Regions from separate parts of the Enterobacter cloacae complex sp. 394I7 genome, predicted to be linked through region 2. Evidence: predicted binding sites of a transcription regulator. Region 2 holds the regulator's gene; the other holds the start of a gene.
The links. Region 2 encodes Fur, which represses iron uptake genes when iron is present. Its sites were predicted from a motif close to ATAATAATGAGAACNACTATCAA; they were not measured.

Region 1 (7,719 bases), 2.1 Mb from region 2:
CTTCGATGCTCACCTGTTGCTCTTCAAGATAGACCCGAACAACGGCCTCAAGACTTGGATAATCCAGCCCTGAATAAGTTTTCGCCCGGGAAATTTCACCGCTATTTACATCGCATAAGGCAAGGCGAGCATTCGTGCCGCCCACATCGCCTACCAAAGCATACTTTGTCATTCTTCTACTGCTCCGCTAAAGTCAGAATAAATCTTTGGGACACTGTAAGTTCAAGGCGTGATAACAACAACGACCGGAAGGTGAATGCCCGTGGATTATCGATCTTCGTCACAGAATAACTTTACCGTTTCAGCACCTTTTGCACTATTGCCATAAAGCTGATTGTGCAAAGTAACGTAATAGCGTTTTGTACAAGGAAATCATCATGCTCCATCCGCGAGCCAGAACCATGCTCTTACTGGCAATACCGGCGCTGATCATTGGCGTTGCCTCAAGTCTGGTGCTCATTGTCGTGATGAAAGTCGCGTCGGTGTTGCAGGCGATGTTATGGACGGCGCTTCCTGCACAACTGGGCGTCAGCGTGGATTCGCCGGGATGGATCATGTTGATGCTGACGCTCACCGGCGTTGCGGTGGGTCTGGTGATCCGCTTTAGCCCCGGGCACGCCGGGCCGGACCCGGCGCTTGAGCCACTGATCGGTGCGCCCGTTCCCCCCTCGGCGCTGCCGGGGCTGATTATCGCGTTGATCCTGGGTCTGGCGGGCGGTGTCAGCCTTGGTCCTGAACATCCCATCATGGCGGTAAACATTGGTATGGCGGTCTTTCTCGGTTCGCGCATTTTACCCCGGGTCGGTGCGCTGGACTGGACCATCCTCGCCTCTGCAGGCACCATCGGGGCGCTTTTCGGCACGCCCGTTGCCGCCGCCCTTATTTTTTCTCAGACGCTTACCAGCAATAACGACGTCCCGCTCTGGGATAAACTCTTTGCGCCGCTGATGGCCGCTGCGGCTGGCGCGCTCACGACCAGTCTTTTTTTCCATCCTCATTTCTCACTCTCTCTGCCCCACTACGGTCAAATGCATATTGCCGATATTTTCAGCGGTGCCATCGTCGTCGCGATCGCCATTGCACTCGGGATGATTGCGGTATGGTGCCTTCCGCGCCTGCACCGTCTGATGCACCGGCTGAAGCACCCGGTGCTGATTCTGGGGGCGGGTGGTCTGATGCTGGGCGTATTAGGGGCTATCGGCGGAACGGTAACGCTGTTTAAAGGCCTTGATGAAATGCAGCAGTTGGCTTTCAGCCAGGTGTTCAGCGTGTCTGATTACCTGCTGTTTGCGCTGGTTAAACTGGCGGCGCTGGTGGTGGCTGCAGCATGTGGGTTCCGCGGTGGGCGTATCTTCCCGGCGGTGTTTATCGGCGTGGCGCTGGGGCTGATGCTGCATGAACATGTGGATGCGGTGCCGGCAGCGATAACGGTCTCTTGCTCAATTCTGGGGCTGGTGCTGGTGGTGACGCGCGATGCGTGGCTGAGCCTGTTTATGGCGGCGGTAGTGGTGCCAGATTCAACGCTCTTCCCCCTGCTCTGTATCGTGATGTTGCCCGCCTGGCTCCTGCTGGCGGGCAAACCGATGATGATGGCCTGGCGAAACGACAAGTAATCAGGCGTTATTACGCGCTTCCAGAGCTTTGGTAAGCGCCCCGAGCAGCGGCGGGATATCCGCTTTCGGGAGCATCACCTCAATCAACGAGAGCCGCTCGTGGTGCGCCACTTTTTCAAGTACGTCCGCCAGCTGTTCCGCTTCACTGACCCGCCAGCACTCAGACTGAGGATCGAGGCTCAACGCCTGTGGAATGTGCGTCCAGTTCCATAAAGCAATGTCGTTATACCGCTGCTCCGCCCCGTGGATAGCCCTTTCAACCGTGTAGCCTTCGTTGTTGAGCACCAGAATAATGGGGTGCTGTTTATCACGCAGCATCGAGCCTAGTTCCTGAATGGTGAGCTGGGCCGCGCCATCCCCCGTCAGCACAATCACGCGCCGGTTCGGGCATGCGGTTTGTGCACCAAACGCCGCCGCCAGCGTGTAACCAATTGAGCCCCACAGCGGCTGGACGATAAAGTTCACATCAGCCGGTAAACGCAGATCAATCGCGCCGAAGGCCGAAGTTCCCTGGTCGGCAAGGATAATGTCCCCCGGGCGAATAAAGGTTTGCAACGTTCTCCAGAAATTCTCCTGGGTAAGCGAACCGTCCGGCTGCGGGAACGGTATTGCGCCGGATGATGACGACATAAGGCCAGCATGCACGTGCTGTTTGCAGAGTTCGACCAGCGTCTCAATCGCCTGGTTCATTGGGATGCCGGTAAACCAGACATCCCCGACGCGTGCGGCATGCGGCTGAACTTCAATGGTCTGCGCCGGGGTAAGCTGGTGCGTGAACCCGGCCGTCAGGGTATCGGTAAAACGCGTGCCAACACACAATACCGTGTCAGCCCCTTCAATCGCCTCTTTTACCGCGCCAGTGCTGGCTGAACCACTGTATGTGCCGTAAAAACCCACCTGACGCTCGTCGAATATCCCTTTCCCCATCAGCATGGTGGCATGGGCCATCGGTACCTCTTTCACCCACTTCTGTAGCGCATGTTTCAGGCCATGGCGCAGAACAAGGAAGTCGGCCAGCAGCGCGGTACGTTTGCTCATCGCCAGTTTGTTCTCAGCAGCATCCCGGAACGCTTTCAGGCAGGCGCTATCGGCATGAGCCTGCTTATGAGTGAGAGCGTTTACAGGCGGCGTGGCGGCTTTTTTTGCCACATCGGCGGGTAACATCAGATAACCGGGGCGGCGTTCCCGAAGCATGGTTGTCAACACACGGTCGATTTCATAACAGGCATTTTGTTCGGTAAGGACCGCCTGTGCGACGGTGATCGGCTCGCTCATATGATAAAAGTGACGGAACTCCCCATCCCCCAACGTATGATGCAGCAACTCTCCCCTTTGCTGTGCCGCCGTACCCGGCGCCCCCACAATATGTAAAACCGGGACATGCTCGGCATAGCTGCCGGCAATGCCGTTCATGGCACTTAACTCCCCAACGCCGAATGTGGTCAGTAGCGCGGCAAAGCCCTTACATCGGGCGTATCCGTCAGCGGCATAGGATGCGTTCAGCTCATTGGCACAGCCCACCCAACAAATATCCGGGCTGTCTATTACGTGGTCGAGAAACTGCAGGTTATAGTCGCCCGGCACGCCAAACAGATGATCGGCACCACAATCTGTAAGACGGTCCAGCAGGTAATCGGCGACGCAGTATGGGGTTCGCATAACAGGTGTCCTTCTGACGTTGACCTCACTTTGAGTATTAAAGAAGCGTGATGGCTGTCCAGAATTGGTCGTAAGAAGGGCATGGAAAGAATGCTTTACAAAAAAGGCTGCGCTATGCTCTTTTTTTTCATGTAAATGTAAACGTATACACTGATTTTTCCTTTCAGCGCCAGAGGGCATCAGAATGGGTTACCAGCCGGACAAAAATCGTTATCAGACAATGCAGTATCGCCGCTGCGGGCAAAGCGGACTCAGGTTGCCCGCTATCTCACTCGGGTTGTGGCACAATTTTGGCGACGCCACGCTTGTCGAAAACAGCCGTCAACTTTTACAACGCGCGTTCGATCTGGGTATTACGCATTTCGACCTTGCCAATAATTATGGTCCTCCTCCCGGCTCAGCCGAACGTAACTTCGGTCGCATTTTGCAGGAAGATTTCCTGCCATGGCGCGACGAGCTGATCATCTCGACCAAAGCGGGTTATACCATGTGGGATGGCCCCTACGGCGACTGGGGGTCACGCAAATATCTGGTTGCCAGCCTGGATCAAAGCCTGAAGCGTATGGGGCTGGAATATGTGGATATCTTCTATCATCACCGCCCTGACCCACAAACGCCACTGCTGGAAACCATGAAAGCGCTTGACCATGTGGTGCGCCAGGGAAAAGCCCTTTACGTCGGGTTATCAAATTACCCTGCAGAACAGGCCCGCAAGGCTATCGATATCCTGAACGACCTTGGGACGCCGTGTCTGATCCACCAGCCGAAATATTCGATGTTTGAACGTGCGCCAGAGGAAGGCCTGCTGGACGTGCTGCAGGAAAAAGGCGTCGGCTGCATTCCCTTCTCGCCGCTGGCGGGGGGACAGCTGACTAACCGCTACCTGAACGGTATTCCTGCAGACTCGCGTGCGGCAAGCGGCAGTAAGTTCCTGAACCCCGATCAGATCACCAAAGAGAAGCTGGAGAAGGTTCGTCAACTGAACGCGCTGGCGGAAAGCCGCGGCCAGAAATTGTCACAGATGGCGCTGGCCTGGATTTTACGCCACGAGTCGGTAACGTCAGTGCTGATTGGGGCCAGTAAAACTGCCCAGATTGACGATGCCGTGACCATGCTGGAAAACCGCCATTTCTCGGCGGAAGAACTGGCAATCATTGATGGGATCCTGAACAGCTCAAAATAAAATCACTTTTAGCAAAAAGTGCTCTCATTCATGAATTAGGAGTTGAGGCGATGAAACGAGCCTTTACCAACTCGTAATATTGCGTTAACAGGCCCCACAAAGGCCCCGATCGTGAAGGAGAAAGAGTATGTTCAGGTCACTGATTCTTGCAGCGGTATTACTGGCTTCGGCCCCGCTGATCGCCACTGCGGGCGAAATCACCCTGTTGCCATCAGTTAAATTACAAATTGGCGATCGTGACGACTACGGCAGATACTGGGACGGTGGCTACTGGCGCGACCGTGATTACTGGAACCGTCACTATGAGTGGCGCGGCGACCGCTGGCGCAGACATGATAATGGCCTGCATCGCGGCTGGTACAAAAACAACGCCTATGAGCGTGGTTACCGTGAAGGCTGGAACGATCGTGACGACCGCCGCGGTGGCTGGGGTCACGGTGGCAGAGGACGCGGTGGTCACGGCCATCATCACTAATGCGTCATCAGTAATGCAAAAAGGAGCCTCCCGGCTCCTTTTTCTTTGGTTCAACGCGACGCTATAACCCCAGAGCAGTGCCGACCAGGAGCCACAGGTTCAACGACACCACTACCGCCACAATGACCCAACCGGTTCGTTTCACCAGCGTGCTGTTCACCAGTTCGCCCATCAGGCTTTTGTCACTGGTAAAGATAAGTAGCGGCACCAGTGCAAGCGCGATACCAAAACTCAGCAGTACCTGGCTCATGACCAGAATTCTCGTGGGATCCAGCCCCATCAGAATCACAACAAAGGAGGGCAGCATGGTCACGGAGCGACGAACCCAAAGCGGAATGTGGAAACGAACAAAGCCCTGCATCACCACCTGCCCTGCCAGCGTCCCCACAACCGTTGACGAGAGACCGGCCGCCACCAGGCTCAGCCCGAATATCGTGGCAGCAGCGTGGCTCAGTAACGGTTCCAGCGTAAGGTATGCCTGGTCGAGATCGGCAATACCGGTGTGACCGTTGAAATGGAAAGCGGCAGCAGCAGTCGCCATCATCGCCAGGTTCACAAAACCGGCAATGGTCATGGCGATCGCCACATCCCATTTCGTCGCAGAGTAACGCTCTTTGCGCGTCCCTCCGTGCAGGTGCTGTGTCAGCGAGGAATGCAGGTAAATGACATGCGGCATGATGGTTGCGCCCAGCACCCCGGCAGCCAGGAACACCGCTTCAGAGGTTGGCAGGCTCGGGATAATCATCCCTTTGCTGAGCTGTGCCAGATTCGGCTGAGAGAAAATCAGCTCGACGATATAGGCCGCCGCCACAAACAGCAGCAGCCCGCCGATAACTTTTTCCAGCGGTTTTTGACCGCGACGCTGCAGCATCAGGATCAGGAAGGTGGCAATCCCGGTGAGCACCGCGCCCTGAAGCAGCGAGACGCCGAGGATCAATTTAAAACCAATCGCGGCCCCGATGAATTCGGCGAGGTCGGTTGCCATGGCGATAATTTCCGCCTGAACCCAGTAAAGCCATACCGCCGGACGCGGATAATGATCGCGAATTTGTTCAGCCAGGTTTTTGCCCGTGGCAATCCCCAGCTTCGCGGACAGCATCTGGATCAACATGGCCATCAGGTTAGCCCACACGACCACCCAGAGCAGCTTATAGCCGAAGCTGGCCCCGGCCTGAATATTGGTCGCAAAGTTACCTGGATCGATATAGCCGATGGCAGCAATGAACGCAGGTCCCATTAACGCGAACCGCAACTTGCGCGCTGCTCTGCCACTGCTACCCTCTACGCGACTGTTTGTCATTTCTGCCTCTGGAAATATAGCCTTTGCTATGTTTAATGCTATCAAAATGAGAATGATTATCAAGATCATTTAGTGAGTTTATAGTGATTTCTCTGATAGCTTTGAACAATAGACGGGCGGGTAAGGTGGGGCGATCTAACAAAACCTGCAATCGCGCACGCTTTTGTGAAGACTAGCACACAAACTTAACTTTTCACTCATTTACCTAACATAACAAAAATGTATTGTGGATCACTAATTTTGAGACTCGTCACAGGATGTAACTATAGTGTGTCCTTGATCTCGTTTTCTTTTCGCTTGTTACATAGAATGTGCACGAAAATTAAACCTGCCTCATATTTGGAGCAAATATGGACCGCGTCCTTCATTTTGTCCTGGCACTCGTTGTCGTTACTGCGCTTGCGTTACTGGTCAGCCATGACCGTAAAAAAATCCGCATCCGCTTTGTTGTTCAGCTTCTCGTTATTGAAGTTTTGCTCGCGTGGTTCTTCCTGAACTCCAACGTGGGGCTTGGCTTCGTAAAAGGCTTCTCCGAAATGTTCGAAAAACTGCTCGGATTCGCCAACGAAGGGACGAACTTTGTCTTCGGTAAAATGAACGACGAAGGTCTGGCGTTCTTCTTCCTGAAGGTACTGTGCCCTATCGTCTTCATCTCTGCGCTGATCGGTATTCTGCAACACATTCGTGTTCTGCCTGTCGTTATCCGCGCCATTGGTACCGTACTCTCCAAAGTTAACGGCATGGGTAAACTGGAATCGTTCAACGCCGTCAGCTCCCTGATCCTGGGTCAGTCTGAGAACTTCATCGCCTATAAAGACATCCTCGGTAAGATGTCCCGCAACCGCATGTACACCATGGCAGCCACCGCAATGTCTACCGTCTCCATGTCTATCGTGGGTGCGTATATGACGATGCTGGAACCTAAATACGTGGTTGCCGCACTGGTCTTGAACATGTTCAGTACCTTTATCGTTCTCTCTCTGATCAACCCGTACCGTGTTGACGAAGGCGAAGAGAACCTGCAGATGGCAAATCTGCATGAAGGTCAGAGCTTCTTCGAAATGCTGGGTGAGTACATTCTGGCTGGTTTCAAAGTGGCGATTATCGTTGCGGCGATGCTGATCGGCTTTATTGCCCTGATTTCTGCTCTGAACGCCCTGTTCGCAGCGGTTCTGGGTATCTCCTTCCAGGGCATTCTGGGCTACATCTTCTACCCGGTTGCCTGGGTGATGGGTGTTCCTGCACATGAAGCGCTGCAGGTAGGCAGTATCATGGCGACCAAACTGGTCTCTAACGAATTCGTTGCAATGATGGATCTGCAGAAAATTGCCAGCACGCTCTCGCCACGCGCGGAAGGCATCCTGTCCGTGTTCCTGGTCTCCTTCGCTAACTTCTCTTCCATCGGTATTATCGCCGGTGCGATTAAAGGTCTGAATGAAGAACAGGGTAACGTGGTTTCTCGCTTCGGTCTGAAGCTGGTTTACGGTTC
Region 2 (7,719 bases):
CCGTTGGTCTGCGTGATACCTGGACTAAAGTCGGCGAATAATAACGCTGCTCTGGTCAATGAGAGACAAACGCCGCGTAATGCGGCGTTTTTTTATTGAATGATCATATCGTTAAGCGCGAGCAAAAATAATGTCTGCGCAATATTCAGGTCAATGTGGTGCTACTTATTTTTCTAAAAAAAGTTTGTATATTTCTGAAAAGAGTGAAGACCTGAAAATAACCAGTAATTTACACAATTACTGGCTTAAATTTAATGACTTGCCCCGCCAAATCTCGTCTCCCGCTAAATGTTACAAAGCACTACGAATTATGTGCACTTCGTCATAATCCTGACTTTTGCCCACTGAAAAGCATTGATAATTCGCGTCGCGAAAAATAACCTAAAGGCGGTAGTTAATTCGAGGGTATTTCTGACTACCCCTGACCTTTTGGTCTTTTATATTTTTCGCCGTTCAGGCGTTTTAATTCGTCAAAGAGGAATAATCTATGCGTACGTTCAGTGGCAAACGTAGTGCGCTGGCGCTGGCTATCGCCGGTGTGACAGCAATGTCAGGCCTGGTGATTGCGCCAGAGGCTAAGGCAGCAGGTTTCATCGAAGATTCTACCCTCACGGGCGGTATTTATTACTGGCAGCGTGAACGTGACCGTAAAGACGTTACCGAAGACAAATACAAAACCAACCTTTCTCACTCTACCTGGAATGCCAACCTCGACTTCCAGTCAGGCTATGCCGCCGATATGTTCGGCCTGGATATTGCCGCATTCACGGCAATCGAAATGGCGGAAAATGGCGACAGCGGACACCCGAACGAAATTGCCTTCTCGTCCAGCAATAAGGCCTATAAAGAAGACTGGTCCGGCGATAAAAGCGGTATCAGCCTGTATAAAGCCGCTGCAAAATTCAAGTATGGTCCAGTCTGGGCGCGCGGCGGATATATTCAGCCAACTGGCCAAACCCTGTTAGCGCCACACTGGAGTTTTATGCCTGGTACTTACCAGGGCGCTGAAGCCGGCGCTAACTTTGACTACGGTGATGCGGGTGCGTTGAGTTTCTCCTATATGTGGACCAACGAATACAAAGCCCCGTGGCATATCGAAATGGATAAGTTTTACCAGAACGATAAAAAGACCAAAGTGGATTACCTCCACTCGCTGGGTGCGAAGTACGATTTTAAAAACGACCTCGTGTTAGAAGCCGCCTTTGGTCAGGCTGAAGGTTATATCGATCAGTATTTTGCCAAAGCCAGCTACAAGTTTGATATCGCAGGGAGTCCGTTGAGTACCAGTTACCAGTTCTACGGCACGCGAGACAAAGTCAGCGATGGTGGCGTCAACGATATTTATGACGGCACGGCCTGGCTGCAGGCGCTGACCTTTGGCTACAAAGTGGGGCAGGTGGATTTGCGTCTGGAAGGGACATGGGTGAAGGCGGAAGGGCAGCAGGGCTACTTCCTGCAGCGTATGACCCCGACTTACGCATCTTCCAACGGTCGTCTGGATATCTGGTGGGATAACCGCTCTGACTTCAACGCCGACGGCGAAAAAGCGGTCTTCTTCGGCGCAATGTATGACCTGAAAAACTGGAACCTGCCGGGCTGGGCGGTGGGCGCCTCCTACGCGTATGCCTGGGACGCCAAACCGGGCGACATGGCCACACCGGATGCGTACTACGAACCGAACTACCGTCTGAAAGAGTCCTCTTACAGCCTGGATGCCATCTATACCGTGCAGGATGGACGTGCGAAAGGCACGATGTTCAAGCTGCACTTCACGCAGTATGACAACCACTCTGATATTCCAAGCTACGCGGGCGGTTACGGCAACATCTTCCAGGATGAACGTGACGTGAAATTCATGGTTATCGCACCATTCACTATCTTCTGATGAACGCTCCGGCGGGTTCCGTCCCGCCGGAATGGAGACTGCACATGATGAAAAAAATGGTAATCGTCGCGTTGCTGGCCTCGGGGCTGGTGGCTTGCGCCCAGGACCCGGCACCGAAAGAAGATTCTCGCCTGAAGGAGGCTTACAGCGCCTGCATTAACACCGCTGAAGGCTCACCGGAGAAAATTGAAGCCTGCCAGAGCGTGCTGAATGTGCTGAAGAAAGAGAAGGCGCATGAGCAGTTTGCGACGCAGGAAAATGTTCGCGTGATGGACTATCAGGCCTGCATTCAGGCGCGTAAAACCGGTAACGATCAGGAAGTGGCGAAGCGTTGCGACCAGATCTGGAAGGAAATACGCAGTAACAACGGAAATTAATTAAGCGTGTTAAGGCCCGGTGGCGCTGTGCTTACCGGGCTTTTTTTCGCCGGGTGACAGGCAAAAAAAAGCCAACCTTGCGGCTGGCTCAGAGTATGAAAGTTCGACTTATTTGGCGTCGTGTGCGTGATCGTCTTCGCGGCAATCACCTTCAGCACAGTGACCATACAGATACAGGCTATGGTTGGTCAGGCGGATACCATGACGAGCAGCGATTTCACGCTGACGTGCTTCGATGGAATCATCACTAAATTCAATGACCTTGCCACAATCCAGGCAGATCAGGTGATCGTGGTGCTGCTGCTGGGTCAGTTCGAATACAGATTTACCGCCTTCGAAATTATGACGGGTAACAATGCCCGCGTCATCAAACTGGTTCAGCACGCGATAGACGGTTGCCAGCCCAATCTCTTCACCCATGTCGATAAGACGCTTGTAAAGGTCTTCCGCACTGACATGGTGATTGTCTGGACCCTGAAGCACTTCAAGGATTTTTAACCGAGGAAGCGTAACTTTCAGGCCAGCCTTCTTTAATGCGGTATTGTTGTCAGTCATGCGGAATCTGTCCTGTTGCTAAACGATTCACTTCTGGAGGAAGTGACAGAAAATGCACCTGGAATAATGCGTCTCATTATAGAACTGCCATGGCTAAATGAAAACTGCAAGTCTCAGGCAAAGTATGCTTATAAAAACGTGGTATCACCGACAAACTTACTCAATGGCACCCCATTTTACCTGGGAGACATTGTACAGGTCTGGGCGAAAAAGTTAAAAGATTGTAGCGATTAATTTAATCGTTTGACCCGGTTCCTGGGCGCAACCGGGGTTGCGCCACACTAACAATCAGGCGTTAAGAATATCGTCCAGGTGCAGTTCTTCGCGGATCTGCTTCACCCACTTCTCAACGCGCTCTGCGGTCAGTTCTGGCTGACGGTCTTCGTCGATCGCCAGACCCACGAAGTGGTCGTCATCGGCCAGGCCTTTAGACGCTTCGAAGTGGTAACCGGCAGTCGGCCAGTGGCCTACGATAACTGCACCATTCGGTTCAATGATATCGCGGATAGTGCCCAGCGCGTCACAGAAGTACTCAGCGTAGTCTTCCTGATCGCCGCAGCCAAAAAGGGCGACCAGCTTGCCGTTGAAGTCCACTTCTTCCAGCGTCGGGAAGAAATCATCCCAGTCACACTGGGCTTCACCGTAGTACCAGGTTGGGATACCCAGCAACAGGATGTCATAGCCTTCGAGATCTTCTTTGCTGCTCTTGGCGATGTCATGCACATCGGCAACGTCTTTACCGAGCTGTTTTTGAATGTTTTTTGCGATATTTTCGGTATTGCCGGTATCACTGCCGAAGAAAATGCCGATGATTGCCATGAGTAAAATAACCTCTTGAAACTTAATGGTATGGTGGCGCAATTTGTCCACGGATAAGGGCAATAATAGCAGAACTGGCAACCCCGCGGAAACAGCTATCGCGCAGGACTGCACTCTGTGCTACATGAAAAGGGTAAGAAAGGGGATTTTCAGACTTATGCCTGGCGGCGCAAGGTCTCAAGCTGGGCGATCAACATCTCTTCAATGAGCTCGCTACGGCTGATATTACGCGCTTCAGCCAGTTCGTTAAGCGCATCGACGGCGTCGGCATTGAGCTTCAGTTCGACACGCTTAAGCCCACGATTTTTATCGCGTTTAAGCTGGTTGCGTTTATTAATACGCAGCTGTTCATCGCGCGAAAGCGGATTCGTTTTCGGTCGTCCCGGTCGACGCTCATTCGCGAACAGATCTAGTGTCGTACGGTCCGTTTGTTCTTTGGCCATGATTCTGAGACTTCGGGGGAAACAAGCCGCCCTGCTATTGCCCGGGCGATGAGCGCGCCATCATACATCACCAAAAACGGCACGCCAACGACTGGAAGCCCGCAACCTTCCAGTCGCTCTCTTTTTAATCAATTCGCAGTATCAGAGAGATAGCGGCGGATGGCGCGTAACACGGCGTCAGGTTTTTCCGCGTGAACCCAGTGTCCGGCACCGGCGATGACATGGGCGCGGGCCTGCGGGAATTGCGCCAGCAAGGTGTCGCGATAGGCGTCGGTGACATAAGGGGAGTTACCGCCGCGAATAAAGAGGGTAGGGTGTTGCCAGGCGGGCACCGTATCCCAGCCGACGATGTTGTTGTACTGCGCCCAGAGTACCGGCACGTTGAAACGCCACTGGCCGTCGACAAACGACTTCAGCAGAAACTGAATAACGCCTTCTTCATTAAGATGTTCGCGCATGACGGCTGTGGCCTGTTGGCGGGTTGAAACCCCAGCCTCTGTCACCGCATTGATGGCAGCAAAAATGTCGTCATGACGGCGCACGTCGTAATCCACCGGGGCAACGTCGATCACGACCAGACCGTTGATTCTGTCCGGTGCCAGCGCCGTCAGGGCCATTACCGCCTTGCCGCCCATAGAATGCCCGATGAGCGTCACCTTCTGAAGATGGTTGGCATCAAGCGTATCGAGCAGATCCTGGGCCATTGCCGCGTAGGTCATCTCCTCTGAACGCCCGGAAAGACCGTGATTTCGCATATCGACCTGCAAAATATCGTGATCGGTAACCAGATCGCGCGCCAGCACCCCCAGGTTATCCAGGCTGCCAAAAAGCCCGTGAACCAGTACGATGGGAGAATTATTGTTCGGCGATTGTGCAGTTTGCGCTCGGGTATTCAATTTCATGGCAAAGTTCTTTTTTTACGTATGTCAGGTTAGGGTATCATGTTGACCATTCTGCCGCCCGGCTGCAAGGTTCCAGTTTAATCTGACTTTTGCCGCCAACCTGGTTTGACGCTATCCGCTGTTGGAATTTAACTTTATAATCCCAACGACTTGTATTCAGATAAGATATCGCACTGGATTAAGATGAAAACAATCGAAGTTGATGACGAACTCTATCAGTATATTGCCAGCCAGACGCGGCATATCGGGGAGAGTGCGTCCGACATTTTACGGCGCATGCTTAAAATTTCCGCCGCCTCACAGCCTGCTACCCCAGTCACTAAAGATGTCGTGTCTCAACAAAACGTTGTTGCACAAGCAAAACCTGCCGTCGCGCAAGTGAAAGACAAAGTACGTGCGATGCGCGAGTTGCTGCTCTCTGATGAGTACGCCGAGCAGAAAAAAGCGGTTAACCGCTTCATGCTGGTGCTGTCTACACTCTATTCACTGGATAACAAAGCGTTTGCTGAAGCGACCGAGTCGCTGCACGGTCGTACCCGCGTCTATTTCGCGGGCGACGAGCAAACGCTGCTGCAAAATGGCAACCAAACCAAACCTAAACATGTCCCGGGCACACCGTACTGGGTCATCACCAATACCAATACGGGCCGCAAGTGCAGCATGGTTGAACACATCATGCAGTCCATGCAGTTCCCGGCGGAATTGATTGAAAAGGTTTGCGGTACAATTTAACCCTTGCATCAGAAGGACCCGGTAATGGCAAATCACAGCCGTGCAGGCCAACCTGCACAACAAAGCGATTTGATTAACGTCGCTCAGCTGACCGCGCAGTATTACGTGCTGAAACCGGTCGTGGGCAACGCAGAACACGCAGTGAAGTTTGGTACATCTGGCCACCGCGGTAGCGCGGCGCGCCATAGCTTTAACGAACCGCACATTCTGGCTATTGCTCAGGCCATCGCGGAAGAGCGCGCTAAAAACGGCGTTACCGGTCCGTGCTATGTGGGAAAAGATACCCATGCTCTGTCTGAACCGGCGTTCATTTCCGTGCTGGAAGTGCTGACGGCGAATGGCGTTGACGTCATTGTTCAGGAAAATAACGGCTTCACGCCGACCCCTGCGGTCTCTAACGCGATCCTTGTCCACAACAAAAAAGGCGGCGCGCTGGCTGACGGGATTGTGATCACCCCATCACACAACCCGCCGGAAGACGGTGGGATCAAATACAACCCGCCTAACGGTGGACCGGCAGACACGAACGTCACGAAAGTGGTTGAAGATCGTGCCAATGCGCTGCTGGCGGATGGCCTGAATGGGGTGAAACGCCTCTCTCTGGATGCGGCCATGGCATCCGGCCATGTGAAAGAGCAGGATCTGGTACAGCCATTTGTGGAAGGTCTGGCGGATATCGTCGATATGGCGGCCATCCAGAAAGCCGGTCTGAAGCTGGGCGTTGACCCTCTCGGCGGCTCCGGTATCGAATACTGGAAACGCATCGCAGAGCATTACAAGCTGAACCTGACCATCGTTAACGATCACGTTGATCAGACCTTCCGCTTTATGCACCTGGATAAAGACGGCGCAATCCGTATGGACTGCTCTTCCGAGTGCGCGATGGCGGGCCTGCTGGCGCTGCGTGATAAATTCGACCTGGCGTTTGCCAACGATCCGGATTATGACCGCCACGGTATTGTCACCCCGGCAGGGCTGATGAACCCGAACCATTATCTTGCGGTTGCCATCAACTACCTGTTCCAGCATCGTCCGCAGTGGGGCAAAGAGGTGGCTGTAGGTAAAACGCTGGTCTCCTCGGCGATGATTGACCGCGTGGTTGAGGCGCTGGGCCGTAAGCTGGTGGAAGTACCGGTAGGCTTCAAATGGTTTGTTGACGGTCTGCACGACGGCAGCTTCGGTTTTGGCGGTGAAGAGAGCGCGGGCGCATCCTTCCTGCGTTTCGACGGCACGCCATGGTCTACCGATAAAGACGGGATCATCATGTGCCTGCTGGCGGCGGAAATCACCGCTGTCACCGGTAAAAATCCGCAGGAACACTATAACGAGCTGGCGGCACGCTTTGGCGCGCCAAGCTATAACCGTATTCAGGCTGGCGCGACCTCCGCGCAGAAAGCGGCGCTGTCTAAACTCTCTCCGGAGATGGTCAGTGCCAGCACGCTGGCCGGTGACCCTATCACGGCCCGTCTGACGGCGGCCCCGGGTAACGGTGCCTCTATCGGTGGTCTGAAAGTGATGACCGAAAACGGCTGGTTTGCCGCGCGTCCATCCGGTACGGAAGATGCATACAAAATCTATTGTGAGAGCTTCCTCGGCGACGAACACCGTAAGCTGATTGAGAAAGAAGCGGTAGAGATTGTCAGCGAAGTGCTGAAAAACGCGTAAATCGCGGTGGGCTGATGCCCTCACGATGCAAGCAAAACGGCAACCCCAGGGTTGCCGTTTTGCTTTTGCATTAACTGTGTTTATTTTTCAATTCAAACCGCGGTGATACCAGACCGTACAGCGTCCAGCCCATAAAGGTCACCATCGCACCATACAGCATGGCTTCCTGGCCGGAAGAGTAGAGCGCATAGAAGCTGTAAATTGCCCCAATCAGCGCCACAATATTCGCCACCCTCGCTTTGCCTGCGTCCACCTTCGCCACCTTCTGAATGATGACCAGCGCCGCCATCGACAGAATATACGGAATGATATTGGTCACTACCGCCAGGTTGACCAGCACG

Region 1: a site for Fur is predicted at 6,271-6,293, ahead of AC2FAP_RS11005 (Nramp family divalent metal transporter). Genes of this name have one in related genera too.

What each region holds. Positions count from the first base shown of each region.
Region 1 covers NZ_JBXWCR010000001.1:2,274,817-2,282,535, forward strand. The annotation lists gene glk (glucokinase) at 1-172, opposite strand, end outside; gene AC2FAP_RS10985 (ion channel protein) at 378-1,613, shown strand; gene ipdC (indolepyruvate decarboxylase) at 1,614-3,272, opposite strand; gene mgrA (L-glyceraldehyde 3-phosphate reductase) at 3,457-4,455, shown strand; gene AC2FAP_RS11000 (DUF2502 domain-containing protein) at 4,583-4,930, shown strand; gene AC2FAP_RS11005 (Nramp family divalent metal transporter) at 4,992-6,230, opposite strand; gene AC2FAP_RS11010 (NupC/NupG family nucleoside CNT transporter) at 6,581-7,719, shown strand, end outside.
Region 2 covers NZ_JBXWCR010000001.1:198,063-205,781, forward strand. The annotation lists gene glnS (glutamine--tRNA ligase) at 1-41, shown strand, start outside; gene chiP (chitoporin ChiP) at 488-1,885, shown strand; gene AC2FAP_RS00950 (ChiQ/YbfN family lipoprotein) at 1,933-2,262, shown strand; gene fur (ferric iron uptake transcriptional regulator) at 2,371-2,817, opposite strand; gene fldA (flavodoxin FldA) at 3,106-3,636, opposite strand; gene ybfE (LexA regulated protein) at 3,792-4,079, opposite strand; gene ybfF (esterase) at 4,208-4,981, opposite strand; gene seqA (replication initiation negative regulator SeqA) at 5,165-5,713, shown strand; gene pgm (phosphoglucomutase (alpha-D-glucose-1,6-bisphosphate-dependent)) at 5,738-7,378, shown strand; gene potE (putrescine-ornithine antiporter) at 7,449-7,719, opposite strand, start outside.